2 regions of the Lysinibacillus sp. NPDC056220 genome follow, and region 1 is predicted to be linked to the other one. Evidence: riboswitches for the same ligand, from Rfam matches in the RefSeq annotation. Region 1 holds a riboswitch; the other holds the start of a gene.
The links. Region 1 has a riboswitch for cobalamin ahead of nikA (nickel ABC transporter substrate-binding protein). Riboswitches for the same ligand answer to the same signal wherever they lie in the genome.
Positions count from the first base shown of each region.

Region 2: it holds a riboswitch for cobalamin, as region 1 does, so the genes downstream of both, ACOZBY_RS08545 ((2Fe-2S) ferredoxin domain-containing protein) here and nikA (nickel ABC transporter substrate-binding protein) in region 1, are expected to answer to the same signal.

Region 1 is NZ_JBMOXD010000003.1:83,726-87,510, reverse strand. It holds gene nikB (nickel ABC transporter permease) at 1-777, opposite strand, end outside; gene nikA (nickel ABC transporter substrate-binding protein) at 849-2,468, opposite strand; cobalamin riboswitch at 2,613-2,805, opposite strand; gene metE (5-methyltetrahydropteroyltriglutamate--homocysteine S-methyltransferase) at 2,926-3,785, opposite strand, start outside.
Region 2 is NZ_JBMOXD010000002.1:712,818-716,602, reverse strand. It holds gene cobJ (precorrin-3B C(17)-methyltransferase) at 1-1,190, opposite strand, end outside; gene ACOZBY_RS08545 ((2Fe-2S) ferredoxin domain-containing protein) at 1,195-1,566, opposite strand; cobalamin riboswitch at 1,709-1,890, opposite strand; cobalamin riboswitch at 2,149-2,333, shown strand; gene ACOZBY_RS08540 (energy-coupling factor ABC transporter permease) at 2,479-3,225, shown strand; gene ACOZBY_RS08535 (energy-coupling factor ABC transporter substrate-binding protein) at 3,227-3,499, shown strand; gene cbiQ (cobalt ECF transporter T component CbiQ) at 3,502-3,785, shown strand, end outside.

The DNA.
Region 1 (3,785 bases):
TACTTGCTCTACAATGACAGCCCCACCTAGCAAATTTCCGAGTGTCATCCCTAACAAAGTTGATATCGGTATGGCAGCATTCCTCCCCACGTGTCGGATGAGAATGACCGATTTTTTTAAGCCTCTAAGCTGTGCATATTTTACATAGGGCTGCTCGTATTCTTCAATGATGGCAGAGCGGATAAACTGTGAGAACAATCCGATTGTAGGTAAAGCTAATGTGAAAGCTGGTAAAACTAAATGTGCTCCTGAACCTTTTCCATTCGTCGGAAAAATCCCAAGTTTTAAACTGAATAGATAAAGTAGGATAAACCCTAACCAAAATGTTGGAATGGAAACACTTAGGACTGTAAATAATCGAATGATTTTATCGATAAAGGAATGCTTATATAATGCGCTCACAACCCCTAATGGAATACTAAAGGTTAAAATAAGGATAAATGCTACTAAAGCTAATTCGATGGTAGCGGGTAGCTTAGCAAATAGCTCATCACCAACGGGTAATTTACTAACAAAAGATGTCCCAAAGTCTAGCTGTAAAACGCCTTTTACCCATAGCAGATATTGCATGATAAAAGGCTTATCTGTCCCTAATTCTTCTCGTAAAGCTTGTATAGCCTCTGGTGTTGGGGCTATTCTTGCAAGTCGAAGAATGACCTCTGCTGGTTCTACTGGTACGAAACGAATAAACACAAAGGTCAGAATAGATACGCCTACTAATACAAATGGAAGTGTGAGAATTCTTTTTACACAAAACATCCAAGTCGATTCGTACATGTCGTCACTTCCTATTTCATCCGATGATAAAAAGAGAGTTGTCCTGGTTCGACACACTCTCTCTTTCATACTTAGTTTTCTTTATCCATTTGTGCATATGGAATGTCATACTCAGAAGCACGTGGTGCAAAATCCTTCATATATGGTTGATAAATAACTTGATTCGTTTCATACGATATTGGATAGAACAATGCTTGTTTGTGGAACATTGTTAAAATATCCGTGTATAGCTGCACGCGTTCTTCTTCATCGGTCCCGACTAATAATTGATGTATGTTAGTATCGATTTCTTGAGTATTTGGTAAGCCTAATTTTGCTTCATAAACACCACTAGCATTTGGTGTAGCTGATTCATTTGCAAAGCTATGTGGATCAGTCGGCGGTCCATTAGTTCGCCAGAAGTTAATATCAACCTGATCATCCATTAATTTTTGCAGACCGACCATCACATCGGCGCCTTCAATATTTAACTGTACGCCTATTTTCGCTAGCTCGCCCTGCATTAACTCTGCCATAGGTTTTTGAATGGCATCAGTAGCAATATAGATTAAATCTAATGTAAGGGGTTGACCATTTTTTGAACGAATTTTTTCACCCTTCTGTAGCGTCCATCCCGCTTCATCTAGCAATTTCTGTGCTTTTTCAGGATTATATATAATGGGGGCTAAATCAATATTGGCATATGGAATTGCTTCCCAAAATAGCGTGTTAGCCACTTTTTCTGTACCATGTGTAATGCTTTCTACCATTTGTTCCTTATTGATAGCATATTGCATTGCTTGTCGAACCTTTAGCTCAGCTAACGGTCCAGACTGTGTATTGAACAGTAATGCTTTTGTAGACAGTGGCTCAGATGTAGCTGTTTTATATTTGCCACTATCTCTTAAATACGTATAGTTATCTAAGCTAATAACCCCTCGCCCATAAATGACATCTAATTCTTCATTTTCAAAGGCTAACGAAATGGATTCCGAATTTGGGATGATTTTAACCTTTATTTTATCTACGAGAGGCTTTTCTCCCCAATAATGTTCATTACGGCTAAATAAAGCATATTCATCTTTTTTATAGTCGGTTAAAACCCATGGCCCTGTGCCAATAGCTGATTGAATGGAATCATTTGTCTTATCGCCGTCTGGGAAGCCATTATCCCCTAAAAAACGGAATGGTCTGACAAAGGCTAATTCGTTTAACACAGGGTAATACGGTTCGTCTAATTGCAAACGTATTGTTGATTCATCTACTTTGACGACCTCTTTTATATGGTTGACCATGCCCATCCAAGAATGCATGTCACGATTCGCTAATACCGCATCAAAATTGCGAATCACATTATCAGCATTAAAGGCAGTCCCATCCGAATAGTTAACATCCTTGCGTAAATGGAACGTATAAGCAGTTTTATCCTCTGAGATGACCCAGCTTTCTGCTAGCTTTGGCGTAATTGTCCCATCATCGTTATACGCCACTAAAGATTCATAAACCATTGCTTGAGCAGTCATCTGATTTGGTAAATATGTATGGGGGTTTAATGGGCCTACATCTAATGGCCAACCAATCGTAATCATTTTTTCATCTGTCTGTTCAGTTGATGCTGAGTTTCCTTTGTCTTTTTCCGTGCTTGTACAACCTGCAAGAAAACTGAAGGTCAAAACAAGCATGTAAGGCAGTAAATACTTCGTCCATCTCATTTTTTATCTCCTATCTCTATTCCCTGTTCATATCTACAAATTGAATAGAAAGAAGGCATAAAAAAACCTTATTCTACAAGAATAAGGACAGATAAACCTACAATACGTAAGCTACCATCCATCTCCCTATCTTTCGTAGATCATCAATGAATCTTCTTACAAGCAGGCATTCTGGCTTATGAATCATCATTTTGCTTCACCTTCCCAAGAAAAAACTCAGTGGTCATCGAAACAAAACTCCTCATTTACAGCTGCGGGACAGCATGGGATTTACACCCATTTTCCTTTTAATCGAACGAAAAATAATTTCATTCAAACTTGTAATGCAATATTTGAAATTAGTAATAAACATAACATGCTCAAATGTTCACGTCAATTTTATTTTCTGAATATAATAAACAGATACAAAAAGACCAGGCAGATAACCTGATCTTTGCTTAACTCCTTTTATCTCTCGTTATCTCGATATAGATTCCTTCACCTCCTGACGCAATAGTTTGGTAGCAGCCACCATATTAGCTAAAGCCGCTATTGTTTCTGGCTCTTTCCTTGTTTTTAAGCCACAGTCCGGATTAATCCAAAATTGATGTTTGTCTAAAACTTGTAAACTATCTCTCATGATGGCTAACATTTCTCCCTCACTCGGCACACGTGGACTATGAATATCGTATACACCTAATCCAATCCCTTTTGTATAAGGATGCACTTGAAGTGAAGAAATAAGCTCTCCATGGCTTCGTGATGTTTCAATAGAAATCACATCAGCATCTAGCGCACTAATGGGTTCTATGAAATCGTTAAATTCGCAGTAACACATATGTGTATGAATTTGTGTTGTATCTTTTACACTCGAGGTAGCAAGTTTGAAGGCATTGATTGCCCAGTCTAGGTAAGCCCCCCAATTTTCTTTACGAAGAGGTAGCCCTTCTCTTAGTGCTGGTTCATCCACTTGAATAATGGAGATACCTGCCGTTTCTAGTGCTTTCACTTCCTTACAAAGTGCTAAAGCAATTTGATAGGCCACATCTTTCCGAGAAATATCATCACGTACAAAGGACCAATTTAAAATGGTCACTGGCCCTGTCAGCATCCCTTTGACAAAGCGCTTCGTTAAGCTTTGGGCATACGCTGACTCTTTCACGGTAATGGATGAAGTCCATTCAACATCTCCATAAATAATCGGAGGCTTCACACAGCGAGAACCATACGAAACCACCCATGCTTTTTCAGTAAAGGCAAAGCCCGTCAGTTTTTCACCGAAATACTCGACCATGTCTGTCCGTTCAAATTCTCCATGAACCAGTACATCTATATCCA
Region 2 (3,785 bases), on a different contig from region 1:
TTTTCAGTGATGCGTTCAGGCGTAGTTGTAGGTATTTTTAAATGGATTTGATGATCTGGTGTGTATTCCATCGATCCATCTTCGCCTACGACCTCTGCTAACGTCATCATTTGCTGTGGTGTAAAAAATTTATTGGCCACTCCAGGGCTCACTGCTAATTCAAAAATGGATTCTATTTTTTGTTGTACAAGCTTTGGAGTAACCTTGATAGCATTTGTTCCCTTTACCATTGCAAGTGCCGCTGTAGCCATTTCAAGTGCCGTTTTTTTCGGCTTTGGCATAACGGCTACACTGGGTTTATTCATTCGCCCTGCATTGGGGTCTGCCGCAAAGTCATTGCGTGCTGTTCCTGTCTCTTGATTCATCGCCCATGGCTCATTTTCTTCCCGTAAACGTTGATGTGGACGTAATGGCTGCTTTTCCTCGCCAAGTGTATATTTACGTTGGTAGCCACGTGGCGTAATCATTTTATTATCATAGAAAAACGTAGATGAGTTTCCGATAATGACGGTTGTCAGCATACCGATATCATGTTCCAACATGTCTGCCAATGTGGTCATCGTCACTTCTTGACGTTCTCGATAGGCACTTTTCACAAGCCCTACTGGAGTGTCAGGTGAACGATATTCTAAAAGAATTCGCTGTGCTTCGACAATTTGTCTTGTACGGCGACCGCTTTTAGGATTGTATAGAGCAATGACAAAATCGGCCATTGCTGCAGCTTCCACACGCTTCGCAATTAAATTCCACGGAGTGAGGTGGTCACTTAAACTAATGGTACAAGCATCATGCATAATCGGTGCACCAAGTAAACTAGCACATGAATTGATAGCTGAAATACCCGGGACAATCTCGACTTCAATACCAGTTGCCTCTGTCCAGCCTAGCTCAATTAAAACTTCATACACTAATCCCGCCATACCATAAACGCCCGCATCTCCACTCGAAATGACCGAAACTATACTTCCTGCCTCTGCTTGACGAACTGCCTCCTGAGCACGGGACACTTCTTCTGTCATGCCTGTACTGACAATAGATTTTGCACTCACTAAATCTTGAATCAGCTCAACATAGGTTTTATAGCCTATGATCATATCACTTTGTTGTAAAGCCTCTACTGCACGTGTCGTAATATGCTTAAAGTCTCCAGGTCCAAAGCCTACTACGAAAATTTTCCCTTTTTGCGCCATGTTTTTACCCCTCTTTCACCTTTTCAATCCCTTTAATGGCTGTCGTTTGCGCTGTTCGCTGCAATGTCCCTTCCCGAAGTGTATAAACATGATCGTTATGTAAGGATTCATGATGCAAATCCTGTACAAGTGTTCTAGCATGCTCCGTTGATGGTACACGGTACCAATTCCCCTGGGGGTAAGCAATAACCACACAAGCATCCTTACATCGTCCATTACAGCGTGTTCTTGTCGTATGTATTTCTTTATCTAGTGCGTTTCGCTGTATTTCGTCCCGTATAGCTTGGGTAATTTCTTCTCCATCCTTGTTCATACAGCTACTGCCATTGCAAATAAAGAGATGTGTTTTCATCCCCTCTAAATTCCACGTTGTCATTTTATGTCTCCCCTCTTTTGCTTTTGGAAAAAGAAAAACCTTTACTCTCCCGAAGAGTAAAGGTTTGTAGAAGCCAAATAAAAACGAATAGACTGAAAGACAGATCCTCGCTTTTGCTTCAACTTCTCCCTCCGAAAAGTTTGCATGCACAATCTGATAAGCAGGTTTCCTGACTTAAGCTTCATTTTACTGTCGCACCTTCCCTAGTTTGCACAGGTGGCATTGCGATTTCATCAGCTATTACAGTAGCGGGGGCTGTATTGGACTTTCACCAATTTCCCTATTATCTCGAGTTTTTCGAGCACTTATCGACGTTTTATATGAAATTTTTAATTGTATATTTAATAGAAAACTGTCTTAATCATATCTTATTATTTTAAAATTTCAATATTTCTTTAAAAATTCATGACAAATTTATCAATTTTATCAGAGAGTTTTTGGTTATTTAAAATTGGTGTTGTTCCCTTTTATTCTCAAAATCCTTAGTAATCAGAATTTTCGACATTGATAGTCTATTTCAAAATTTTTATAAAAAAGTATAGCATATTTATGGAAATTCGTGGTACACTTTGTCGTGAAATCTCACAACTTACTATTTTTGGTGTAAAATGCTCGTCATTTTACTTAAAAGGGAAGCCGGTTCAAGTCCGGCGCGGTCCCGCCACTGTAATAGGGAGCTTTATAGAAAATGTCACTGTCCAATGGATGGGAAGACCTATAAAGTGTTGAACTAGAGCCAGGAGACCTGCCGAAAATATGTGATCGTTTCATCCTACGAGGATAGGTGTGCGGCTTAGCAGATGAGAATGTTATTTGCTTTTTTAGCTATGCACTTTTCCAACAACGGAAAAGTGCTTTTTTTATTACGCACGCTACATTCTAAAAATCTATTTATAGTTTGGAGGAAGAAAATTGAAGCTGTCTTGGTGGAAACTTAGTTATTTTGTATTGGCTTTTTTAATGGTGCCAAAACGTGCCTTCGCCATGCATATCATGGAAGGTTTTTTACCAATCGAATGGGCTATTTTTTGGTGGGTAATCTCCGTCCCATTTATTATTTTAGGATTGCGCTCTATTCGTAAAACAATCGAAGAAAACCCAGAAACAAAAATGATTCTGGGACTGTCTGGTGCGTTTGCCTTTGTTCTATCAGCCTTAAAAATCCCTTCAGTTACAGGGAGCTGTTCACATCCAACAGGGGTAGGTCTCGGAACAGTCTTATTTGGACCGTTAGCGATGAGTGTCATCGGGACAATTGTTTTATTATTTCAATCTTTACTTTTAGCACATGGTGGAATCACAACATTAGGGGCTAATGCATTTTCGATGGCTATCGTAGGTCCGTTTATCGTCTACTTTGTATTTAAAGGGGCGCAAAAAATGGGGTTATCGTTTTCATTAGCTATTTTCTTTGCGGCTATGCTTGGGGATTTAGGTACATATGTGGTGACTTCTATTCAATTAGCACTTGCTTTCCCATCTGAAGTCGGTGGCTTTATGGCTTCATTTACAAAGTTCGCAAGTATTTTTGCCTTAACACAAATCCCGTTAGCTGTGAGTGAAGGGATATTAACAGTTATTGTCATGAACTTCATGAAAAAATATAATATTAGCGAATTAAAGTCTTTACGTGTTTTCTCTACAAAGGAGGCGCACTAATATGAAACGAAATTTATTACTATTAGCGATTGTAGTGCTATTGGCCATTATCCCGCTCTTCGTCCAAAAGGGAGCAGAATTTGGCGGAGCTGATGGTGAAGCCGAAGCTGCCATTGGAGAGATTAATGCAGAGTATGAGCCATGGTTTGATAGTTTATGGGAACCGCCCAGTGGTGAAATTGAAAGCTTATTATTCGTGCTACAAGCAGCTATTGGTGCTGGTTTTATCGGCTACTTTATCGGCTATATGCGTGGCAAGCATAAAGAAGGTTAAGAATGATGTTACTCATTGATAAGTATGCGTATCTCAATAAGCTAGCGTACGTTCATCCTCTAGAAAAAATGATATTTTCATTAGGACTACTTTTATTCACGCTTATTATGAGAGAGGAACGACTTTCACTCATTACATTTTTTGTAATGAGTGCTTTTATCATTTGGGGTGCGACAATCCCACTAAAATACTATGCGAAGCTATTATTACTACCAGGATTTTTCTTATTCACAAGTCTCATCTCCATCCTAATTTCGATAGCGCCAGCAACGCATGTATTACCAGC